One region of the Telluria mixta genome, then DNA from elsewhere that is predicted to be linked to it. Evidence: predicted binding sites of a transcription regulator. Region 1 holds the regulator's gene; the other holds the start of a gene.
The links. The regulator LexA, encoded in region 1, represses DNA repair genes until DNA is damaged. The targets are predictions, from matches to a motif close to ACTGTATNNNNATACAGT.

Region 1 (5,574 bases):
TATTCTCCAGTAATCTGACTATGCTTGCGGTCGCGACCGACGATTAAGCGTTGTGCAGGTCGGTGTACGGCAGCAGAGCCAGGTAACGGGCGCGCTTGATGGCGGTGTCCACTTGACGCTGGTAGTGAGCCTTGGTGCCGGTCAGGCGTGCCGGCATGATCTTGCCGTTTTCCTGGACGAAATCCTTCAGGGTGTCGACGTCTTTGTAGTCAACCTGTTCCACGCCTGCAGCGGTGAAGCGGCAGAATTTCTTGCGCTTGAACAGCGGGTTCTGCTGTTTACGCTTCTCTTTGAGCTTAGCTTTGTTTTTGTCGAACTTTTTACCGAATGCCATTTTGAGGCTCCTGTATCTATCTATAAACGTGCCCGCAAACTTTTATGCGGCACTGAAATCAATGATGTGAAACACCAGGCTTTTGCTGTGACGGCTTTTCCTGGCCAAGAATCCGGTGAAGCGGTACATCGCGCCCAACTCGGCATTGGCAAATCGTCCCGAAATCTCGCCCGCGGCAACCGCGGGAATCTCGAATTCGACCTGCCTGTCCAGCCTCGCTTCCGTCTGCGTCGATCCGTGTTGCAGGATGCCGCCCACGATGGGGATGCCGGCCGGGGTGTAGCGCAGGACGTCGCGTTCCAGAATGCTTGCGACCAGGGACAGCTTGTTCACTTACAGCCTGATGCTCCCGCGAGAGATTTAGGCTGCTGCGGCCGGAGCGGCGGCCTGCTCGGCGCGGTGGCTCTTGGCTGCGTCTTCGCGCTGGACCGACTTCATCATCGGCGACGGTGCGGTTTCAGCTTTCTTCATCTTCACGGTCAGGTGACGCAGCACGGCATCATTGAATTTGAATGCGGTTTCCAGCTCGACCAGGGTCTCGTTGTCGCACTCGATGTTCAGGCAGATGTAGTGTGCCTTCGGCAGCTTCTGGATCTGGTAAGCCATTTGACGACGGCCCCAATCTTCGACGCGGTGGATGTTGCCGCCGCGCGAGGTGACCGTGGTCTTGTAGCGTTCGATCATCGCCGGGACCTGCTCGCTCTGGTCCGGGTGGACGATAAACACGATTTCATAATGACGCATGAAACACTCCTTAAGGACGTTTAAACAAATGCCCACCTCGGCGTCAAGACGAGTGTGGGAAGGGAAAGCCCAACATTATAACAGCAAAACCGTCAAGTGCTCAATGGGGCAGCGGCACGCAGTGCGTGGCGCTGCGAAAAACGTTGGACGTGCGCTGCGTACCGCACCGCAAAAGGTTGTAGACGTGCACTGCGTACCGCACCGCAAAAAAACTTTGAAATCCCCTTGCGCGCGGCGCAATACTGTACAAAAATACAGTCTGACCCCGTACCAACGAAGACAAACATGCTTAAGCTCACCGCACGGCAAGAACAGATCCTCAACCTGATCAAGGAAGCCATCGACAACACGGGCTTCCCGCCGACCCGCGCCGAAATCGCCCAGGAGCTTGGCTTCCGCTCGGCCAACGCCGCCGAGGAACACCTGCAGGCCCTTGCGCGTAAAGGCGCGATCGAAATTTCCCCGGGTACCTCGCGCGGTATCCGCCTCGTCGGCCAGTCCGTCGAATCCAAGGCTGCCGCTGCTGCCGCGGTGCCTGCCTTCGTACCGCCGATTCCGCCGAACCTGATGTCGCTGCCGCTCGTCGGCCGCGTCGCCGCGGGCTCGCCCATCCTCGCCCAGGAACACGTCGAAGCGACCTATTCCGTCGACCCGGCCATGTTCTCGAGCAAGCCCGACTTCCTGCTGAAGGTCAGGGGCTGGTCGATGCGCGACGCCGGCATCTGCGATGGCGACTTCCTCGCCGTCAAGAAGGTCGACAGCGCGAAGAACGGCCAGATCGTCGTGGCCCGCATCGGCGACGAAGTGACGGTCAAGCGCTACCGCAAGACCGGTACCACGATCGAACTGCTGCCGGAAAACCCGGACTTTTCCGTGATCACCGTCGATCCGCAGGCCGACGAGTTCGCACTGGAAGGCCTGGCGGTCGGACTGCTGCGGTCCTGGCACTAAGCTTCCACCTGCACACAGGCCCGCGTCATGCGGGCCTTGTCGTTTTATCCTTCGCTCAGCGCGGATAGACGAAACCGGTACGGATATCGGTCGGCAGCAGCCGGCTGCCGTCACGTACCATCAGGCGCTGCGGCGGCTCGTCGCCGGCCAGGGCACGCCAGATGACAGGTAGCCCCTCCCCTTTGCGCAACAGCTCGTCGCTACGTTCGAATACGTTGGGGCAACCTGTGGCCGCGAGCAGCGCCTGCACGATGGTCACCTTCCACGCGTCGACACCGGCAGCATTGAACTGGCACACCAGGTAACCGGCGGTCCCGCCATAGCTGTGCACCATGAGCCCGGGCAGACCGTCTTTTTCGCCGTCGATCACCAGCACCAGGGCTTGCGGATCGGCGCCACGCACGGCAACGGCGCGCCGCGCGACCGCAGCCTGCACGCGACGCTTCATCATGGCGTGATCGACCGGTTCGTCCTCGCGCAGGGTCCAGACGCGGGCCGCGATCTGCGACTTCGCGTTGTAGGCCGCGCGCGCCAGAAACTGGCGTGCCGACGACTGCACGATCGCCGTGACACCGGGCTTGCCGCGCTCCTGGGGCCGCCCCTCGACCTTCTCGATGGCGGACAGATAAATCCAGGGGTCGCCGGACAGCAGGCTTTTTTCCTTGCCCTGTTTGATGGTGATGATGAGCATATGCAGACTTCGTTTTCAGGAGCCGAATGATACAGCAAGGCGTTATCGCCTCCGGCGTCTTCCTGCCATCGCCATCACTTGCCGTCGTCGCGCGGCGGTGCGTTCTTGACCATCTCGTTGTGTTCCTTGACGTAGGCCTCGGTACCCGCGCGCCATGCGTCGAAGTCGGCGATGACCAGCCGGCCGGCCACCTTCGTGTCTTCCGCCAGGCGGTCGCCGACCTCCTTCAGGTGCGCGTTCGCCTTCTCCGTCTCGTCCTTCGTCATCAGCTTCGTGATGTCTTCCGGGATCCGTTTCGTGAGCGGCAGCGACGCATTCAGCTGTTTCACCCAGCGGTTATGGCAGGCTTCCCAGTCCTTCATCTTGCCGCTGTAATAGTCGATTTCCTCGTTGACCTTGGACATGGCCGGGAAGCGCGGCGCCGGGCAACGGTAGTCGTTGGTGCGCAGGTCCGAGCCGTCGTATTTCGCGATCCAGTAGTCGAGGTCGGCGCGCCGCGCCTCGCGCTGCTTCATCAGCTCGAGCGACGCGATGGCGACGGCATTGCCCTTCGCGGCCGCCTTCTGGAACCACTGCGCGGCCTTGTCCATGTCGACGCTGCCCGCCTCGCCGTAGAAATACATTTCGCCCAGGTGCTGCTGGGCCATCACGTTGCCGGCGTTCGCCAGCTTCGTGTATTTCGCCAGCGCTTCCGGATACGATTTCTTCGCGAACAATGCGTCCGCTTCCGCCTGCTCGGCGGCCGCGTTGGCGGACGACGGGGCGGCGGCGGCCGGCTTCGCGGCGGCGCCTTTCGCAGGGGATTTGGCGCCGGGCTCGGCGGCGAATGCGACACCGCCGCACAGCAGTGCGGCGCAAAACAGGGCAGTCTTCATGGGGCGTGCAATCTACGGATCGGTGATTGGGAACAGGACGATCATAACCGCAGCGCCCCGCCCGCTCAACCGTTCAGTGCGTCGCCAAAATCGGCGAGCAGGTCGGCCGTATCCTCGATCCCCACCGACACGCGGATCAGCGATTCCGCGATGCCCATGCTGGCGCGGCGCTCCGCGCCCATCTCGAAGAAGATCGTGTGCGCGACCGGGATGACGAGCGTGCGCGTGTCGCCCAGGTTCGACGCCGGAATCGCGACCTTCAGGCGGTTCAGGTAGTCGAAGCAGTCGATCCCCTCTTTCAGCTCGAAGCTGAACAGCGAACCGTAGGCGCGGAACTGTTCGCTTGCCAGCTTGTGCTGCGGATGCGATTCGAGGCCCGGGTAGTAGACGGCGGCCACGCGCTCATCCGCCTCCAGCATGCGCGCCAGCGCCAGCGCGTTCGCGCTGGTGCGCTCCATGCGCAGCGCGAGCGTCTCGGCCCCGACCGCGATGTGGTGCGCCGCTTCCGGTGCCAGCGACGCGCCGAAGTCACGCAGCGATTTGGCGCGCAGTTGCGCCATGCCTTGCGCGGCCGGCGGCTGTTTGCGGAAGTTGTCGGCGATGTTCGGGAACGCGGACCAGTCGAACAGGCCCGTGTCCGTCAGCGCGCCGCCCAGTGCCATGCCGTGGCCGCCGATCGACTTCGTCAGCGAGTTCACGACGAGGCCCGCGCCGACCGCCTTCGGACGGAACAGGTAAGGCGTCGTCATCGTGTTGTCGACGACGTACAGGATGCCGCGCGCACGGCACAGCTCGCCGATGCGAGCCAGGTCCGCGATCTGCGTACGCGGGTTGGCGATCGTCTCGACGAACACGAGGCGCGTGTTCGGCTTCAGTGCCGCTTCGACATTGGCGACATCGGTCGCATCCACGAACGACACCTCGGTGCCCTGCGCGGCCACCGTGTTCCACAGGCTGTTGGTATTCCCGAACAGGAACGACGACGACACGACGTGGTCGCCCGCGCGCAGCAGCGCCTGCGCGAGCGCGCCGATGGCGGCCATGCCGGTGCCGAAGCACAGCGAGGCGACGCCGTCTTCCATCTTGCTGATCTTGTCTTCCAGCGCGCTGACGGTGGGGTTGCCCTGACGGCCGTAGCGGAAGCCCGGTTCCTTGCCCTGGAAGACGGACGCGAGCTGGCGCGCGTCCGTGTAGCCGAAGGCGACCGACGTGTGGATCGGCTTATGCAGCGAGTTGTGCTCGATCGACTTCTTGCGATCGTTGTGCAGGATGGTGGTGGTGAAGCCGTAGTTGGGTTTGTCGCTCATGGTGTCGAAATGAAAACGGGCGCCTTGGGCGCCCGATAATGCAATACAGCGCCGGCGCGAACAGCACTACGCCGGCGTCCGGGCTCATTCCGCCGCGACGGGCGGGTTCAGGTTCAGTTGTGTACGCACGATGTCTTCCGACGACTTGCCCGACGACTTGTGGCGCACGTTCTCCAGCTGGTCGAGGTAGGCCGGCGTGACGTCGCCCGTCACGTAGACGCCGTCGAAGCACGACGCTTCCACGTTCGTCAGGGCCGGGTTGACGTCGGAGATCGACTTCTTCAGCGCGTCCAGGTCCTGGTAGACGAGGCGGTCGGCCGTGATCTCGCGGCACACTTCCTCGACGGTGCGGCCGTGGGCGATCAGCTCGTCGCGCGTCGGCATGTCGATGCCGTACACGTTCGGGTACAGGACCGGCGGCGCGGCGGAGGCGAAGAACACCTTGCGGGCGCCCGATTCGCGTGCCATCTGCACGATCTCGCGGCTCGTCGTGCCGCGCACGATGGAGTCGTCGACGAGCAGCACGTTCTTGTCCTTGAATTCGGACGCGATCGCGTTCAGCTTCTGGCGCACCGACTTCCGGCGCATCGTCTGGCCCGGCATGATGAAGGTGCGGCCGATGTAGCGGTTCTTGATGAAGCCTTCGCGGTACTCCACGCCCAGCTTCAGCGC
Region 2 (5,574 bases), 1.5 Mb from region 1:
GTGCGCCGCGGCCGTCCTCGGTCTCGTCGCTGGCGTTGCGGGCGCGGGGGTGCCCGCGGACGGGCCGGCCACACACGCCGCGCAGCGTGTGGCCGTCTCGGACCAGACCGACCGCCTCATCGTCAAGTACAAGGACGAGAGCGCGCCCGTCGCCTCCAAAGGCGGACAGGTGTCGGTCGCACGTGCAATGCCGCTGGCGGCTGCGCGCAAGGCCCTGGTCGACCGCGCCGGCCAGCAGTTCGGCATGCTGGTGAAGGAATCGCATTCGATCGCCACCGGCGCCCGCATCTTCAAGCTGGACCGCAAGGTGTCGCTGGCCGACGCCGCCAGGCTGGCGGCCGAGCTGAAGGCGCGCGATGCTTCCGTCGAGTACGCCGAGCCGGACCGCATGATGCATCCGCTGTTCACGCCGAATGACTCGATGTACAGCCAGCAGTGGGATTTCTTCGAAGCGACCGGCGGCCTGAACGCCCCGGCCGCCTGGGACAAGTCGATCGGCACCGGCATCCGCGTGGCTGTGATCGACACCGGCTACCGTCCGCACGCCGACCTGTCGGGCCAGATCCTGGCCGGCTATGACTTCATTTCCGATACCGCCATCGCGAACGACGGCAACGGCCGCGACAGCGACGCCAGCGACCCGGGCGACTGGACCACGGCAGGCGAGTGCGGGGCCGGCGAACCGGCGTCGAACTCGAGCTGGCACGGCACCCACGTGGCCGGCACCATCGCCGCGGCGACGAACAACAGCACCGGCGTCGCCGGCGTCGCGTACGGCGCCAAGGTCGTGCCCGTGCGCGTGCTCGGCAAGTGCGGCGGCTACACGTCCGACATCGCCGACGGCATCATCTGGGCATCGGGCGGCACCGTGTCCGGCGTGCCTGCCATCGCGGCGCGCGCTCAGGTGATCAACATGTCGCTGGGCGGCGGCGGCGCCTGCGACACGACGACGCAGAACGCGATCAACAGCGCCCGTTCGCGCGGCACCGTGGTCGTCGTGGCGGCCGGTAACGAGTCCCAGAACGCGAGCAACAGCAACCCGGCCAACTGCGCGGGCGTGATCACGGTGGCGGCGACGAACCGCTCCGGCGGCCGTGCCTCCTACTCGAACTACGGCACCGTGGTCGACGTCGCGGCACCGGGCGGCGACAGCGGCGCGGCCATTCTGTCCACCTTGAACGCCGGCACCACCTCGCCGGGCGCCGACAGCTATGCGGGCTACATGGGCACGTCGATGGCGACGCCGCACGTGGCCGGTGTCGTCGCGCTGATGCTGGCCAAGAACCCGAACCTGACGCCGGACGAGGTCGAGTCGCGCCTGAAGTCGAGCACGCGTCCGTTCCCGGCCAGCTGCTCGGGCTGCGGCACCGGTATCGTGGACGCCTCGGCCGCGGTGGATGCGGCGGCCGGCACGGGTGGCGGTACGGGCACGACGATCTCGGAAACGGAGTCGAACAACACGATCAGCACGGCCAACGGCGTGACGACGTCCGGCACGACGGTCAATGCCGCGATGGGCAGCTCGACGGACACGGATTATTTCTCTGTCCAGCTGCCGGCCGGTAAAACCCTGAGCGCGACGATGACGCCGAACTCGAGCTCGGACTACGACCTGTACATCTATAACAGCGCAGGCACCTTGCTGGCACGTAGCGAGAACGGCACGGGCAGCGCGGATACCGCCACGTCGTCCAACACGGGCTCGTCCACGGTGACCCGTTATGTGCGCGTCGTGTATTACAGCGGCGGCACCGGTTCGACCAGCGGCAAGTACACGCTCAAGCTGACCTGGTAATGCGTTATAACAGGGCTAATAACCGTTAAAATTCAATTACTTAACGAAATTTTCCTGTTGTAAAAACCCCGAAGAACGGCCCCATGCGGGCCGTTTTTCGTTACGCTGCACAGTTCGGTTCTCTGAAAAGGATGCAGCATGACGCAGCGCCACAAGATCTCTTCTCTGTTGAAAATCTGTGCAGCGGCCCTCGTTGCCGCCGGTATCGCCGGCCAGGCCACGGCGCAGACCAATCCCTCCGTCGTCCAGACCGACCGCATCATCGTCAAGTACAAGGGCGACAGCGACACGTCGAAGACCGGCGTGGCTGCACGCGGCATCGACCGCGCGCGCCAGGCCCTGATCGACCGCGCCGGCCAGACCTACGGCGCCACGATGCGCGCGCTGCGCGCGACGGCGAACGGCGCGAACGTCCTGCAACTCAACCGCACGATGTCGCTCGACGAGGCGCGCCAGCTGGCCGCCGAACTGAAGTCGCGCGACGCCAACGTCGAGTACGCCGAGCCGGACCGCATCATGGTTCCGCTGGCGACCCCGACCGACCCCAGCTATACCCAGCAGTGGGACCTGTACGAAGCCACCGGCGGCATCAACGCGCCCGCCGCCTGGGACAAGTCGACCGGCGCCGGCATCAACGTGGCCGTGATCGACACCGGCTACCGTCCGCACGCGGACCTGTCGGGCCAGATCCTGCAGGGCTATGACTTCATCTCCACGACCACGATCGCCAACGACGGCAGCGGCCGCGACACGGACGCCAGCGATCCGGGCGACTGGGCCCCGGCCGGCAGCTGCGGCACGGGCATCCCGGCCGCGGACAAGGCCTCGAGCTGGCACGGCACCCACGTGGCCGGCACGATCGCCGCGAAGACCAACAATGGCCTCGGCGTCGCGGGCATCGCGTACAACGCGAAGATCGTCCCGGCGCGCGTGCTGGGCCGTTGCGGCGGCTACACGTCGGACATCGCCGACGCCATGGTCTGGGCCTCGGGCGGCACCGTGACCGGCGTGCCGGCCAATGCGAACAAGGCACGCGTGTTGAACCTGTCGCTGGGCGGCACCGGTGCCTGCGACACGACGACGCAGAACGCGATCAACAGCGCCCGTTCGCGCGGCGCCGTGGTCGTCGTTGCGGCCGGCAACTCGAACACGAATGCGATCAATTCGAACCCGGCCAACTGCTCGGGCGTCATCACCGTCGCCGCGACGAACCGTGCGGGCGGCAAGGCCTCGTATTCGAACTACGGTACCAATGTGACGATCTCGGCACCGGGCGGCGACAACGGCGCCGGCATCCTGTCGACCCTGAACTCGGGCACGACCACGCCGGCATCGGACAACTACGCGTACTACATGGGCACGTCGATGGCGACGCCGCACGTGGCCGGTGTCGTCGCGCTGATGCTGTCGGCAAATCCGAACCTGACGCCGGATGATGTGGCCGCCAAGCTGAAGTCGACGGCGCGCGCCTTCCCGGCCGCGTGCTCGGGCTGCGGCGCCGGCATCATCAACGCGGCCGCCGCCGTGAACGCGGCGCTGGGCTCGACGACCACGACGACGACCCCGACCTGGACTTATTGCGCCGCCGAAAACGGCACCTGCTCGTTCACCGGCACCCGCGACGTGCGCTACGGCACCGCCACGAGCTTCGTGACGAAGACCTTCACCGGCTCGGTGAAATGCTCGAACGCGGTGTTCGGCGACCCGGCCCACGGCGTCGTCAAGTCGTGCAGCTATTCCAGCGCCACCAAGTAATTGCTCTCAACCCGCCGCCGCATCCCCCGCGGCGGCGGCGTTCCCCCTTGCACTATTCCTAATTCCCAGCGATACTGTATGCAATTACAGTAGTCGCTCGGCGCGGGCGACCGCCACCGTGAACGCCCCCGTCCGCAAGATCATCCACTGCGATTGCGATTGTTTTTACGCATCCGTCGAGATGCGCGACGACCCGTCCCTGCGCGGGCGGCCGCTGGCCGTCGGTGGGCGGGCCGAGCAGCGCGGCGTGATTGCCACCTGCAACTACGAGGCACGCCGCTACGGCATCCATTCGGCGATGGCGACGGCGCAGGCGGTGAAGTTGTGCCCGGACCTGATCCTCATTCCACCGAACATGGAAAAGTACCGGGTCGCGTCGCGCCAGATCATGGACATCTACCGCGACTACACGGACCTCGTGGAGCCGCTGTCGCTGGACGAGGCCTATCTCGACGTGACGAACTCGCCGCACTGCAAGGGCAGCGCGACCCTGATCGCCCAGGAAATCCGGCGCCGCATTCATGAAACCGTCGGCATCACCGCGTCGGCCGGCGTGGCGCCGAACAAGTTCGTGGCCAAGATCGCCAGCGACTGGAACAAGCCGGACGGGCTGTTCCTCGTGCGCCCGGATGAAGTGGATGCGTTCGTTGCCGTCTTACCGGTCAAGAAATTGTTCGGGGTAGGGAAGGTGACGGCCGCGAAACTGCATCGCCTCGGCGCGCAGACGTGCGGCGACCTGCGCGACTGGAACATGGACAAGCTGCAGCAGCACTTCGGCTCGTTCGGCGCGCGGCTGTACGACCTGTGCCGCGGCATCGACGACCGCGACGTGAATCCGGTGCGCGAGCGCAAGTCGATCAGCACGGAGGAGACGTACACGCCGGACGTCCCCGACCTGGAAGGCTGCCTCGCGCTGCTGCCCGACCTGTACGAGCATCTGCTCGGCCGGATCAAGCGCAACAATGCCGAAAAATTCATCAATAAATTGTTCGTAAAGATCAAGTTTGCCGACTTCCAGCGCACGACCGTCGAGTGTGTCGGCTACGCGCCGAACATGACGACGTTCCGTCACCTGATGGAGACAGGATGGCTGCGGGCGAGCCGTCCCGTGCGGCTGCTGGGCGTCGGCGTGCGCCTCAGCGACACGGAAACCGTCGAGCAACTGAGCTTGTTTGACGAACGTGCAACACATTAAAAAACCGATCCAACGACGTGAATCTTGCCGCTGGTCAGCGTGTAGAATGTCGTTCCTTTGAAATACTGAGATAACCGAAAGCAACGTTATGTGGTTCAAGAATCTTCAGATCTACCGCCTGCCCGCACCGTGGAATTTCTCCCCTGAACAGATGGAAGAGGCCCTGCAGTCGCAGGCGTTCACGCCCGCCAGCAGCAACGAATTGCTGCGCCAGGGCTGGGATTCGCCACGCGGCAACGGCAAACTCGTTCACGTCGTCAACAAGCAGATGCTGATGATGCTGGGCACGGAAAAGAAATTGCTGCCGAGCTCGGTCATCAACCAGGTGGCCAAGGCCAAGGCCGCCGAGCTGGAAGAGCAGCAGGGCTTCCCGCCGGGTAAAAAGGCGATGAAAGAACTCAAGGAACGCGTGGCCGACGAGCTGCTGCCGCGCGCGTTCTCCATCCGCGGCAACGTGTGGACGTGGATCGACCCGGTCAACGGCTGGCTCGTCGTCGACGCCGCCAGCCCGAGCAAGGCCGACGACGTCATCAAGCTGCTGCTGAAGGCCGTGGACAAGCTGCCGCTGGAATCGCTGCGCGTGCAAAAGTCGCCGGTTGCCGTGATGACGGGCTGGCTGGAATCGGACGAGGCGCCGTACAACTTCACGATCGACCAGGACACGGAACTGCGCGCCACCGGCGAGAGCAAGGCCGCCGTGCGCTACGTGAAGCACTCGCTGGACCCGGAAGACATCCGCCGCCACATCGCCAACGGCAAGCAGTGCACGCGCCTGGCCATGACGTGGAACAGCCGCATCTCGTTCGTGCTGACCGAGCAGCTGGCCGTC

Region 2: a site for LexA is predicted at 3,624-3,641, ahead of dinB (DNA polymerase IV). Genes of this name have one in related genera too.

The regions. Positions count from the first base shown of each region.
Region 1 is NZ_CP119520.1:3,758,965-3,764,538, reverse strand. It holds gene rpsR (30S ribosomal protein S18) at 44-334, opposite strand; gene priB (primosomal replication protein N) at 377-667, opposite strand; gene rpsF (30S ribosomal protein S6) at 695-1,078, opposite strand; gene lexA (transcriptional repressor LexA) at 1,364-2,029, shown strand; gene P0M04_RS16715 (class I SAM-dependent rRNA methyltransferase) at 2,085-2,720, opposite strand; gene P0M04_RS16710 (tetratricopeptide repeat protein) at 2,795-3,595, opposite strand; gene P0M04_RS16705 (cystathionine gamma-synthase family protein) at 3,661-4,902, opposite strand; gene purF (amidophosphoribosyltransferase) at 4,987-5,574, opposite strand, start outside.
Region 2 is NZ_CP119520.1:2,257,004-2,262,577, forward strand. It holds gene P0M04_RS10065 (S8 family peptidase) at 1-1,795, shown strand, start outside; gene P0M04_RS10070 (S8 family peptidase) at 1,934-3,550, shown strand; gene dinB (DNA polymerase IV) at 3,669-4,745, shown strand; gene P0M04_RS10080 (recombination-associated protein RdgC) at 4,834-5,574, shown strand, end outside.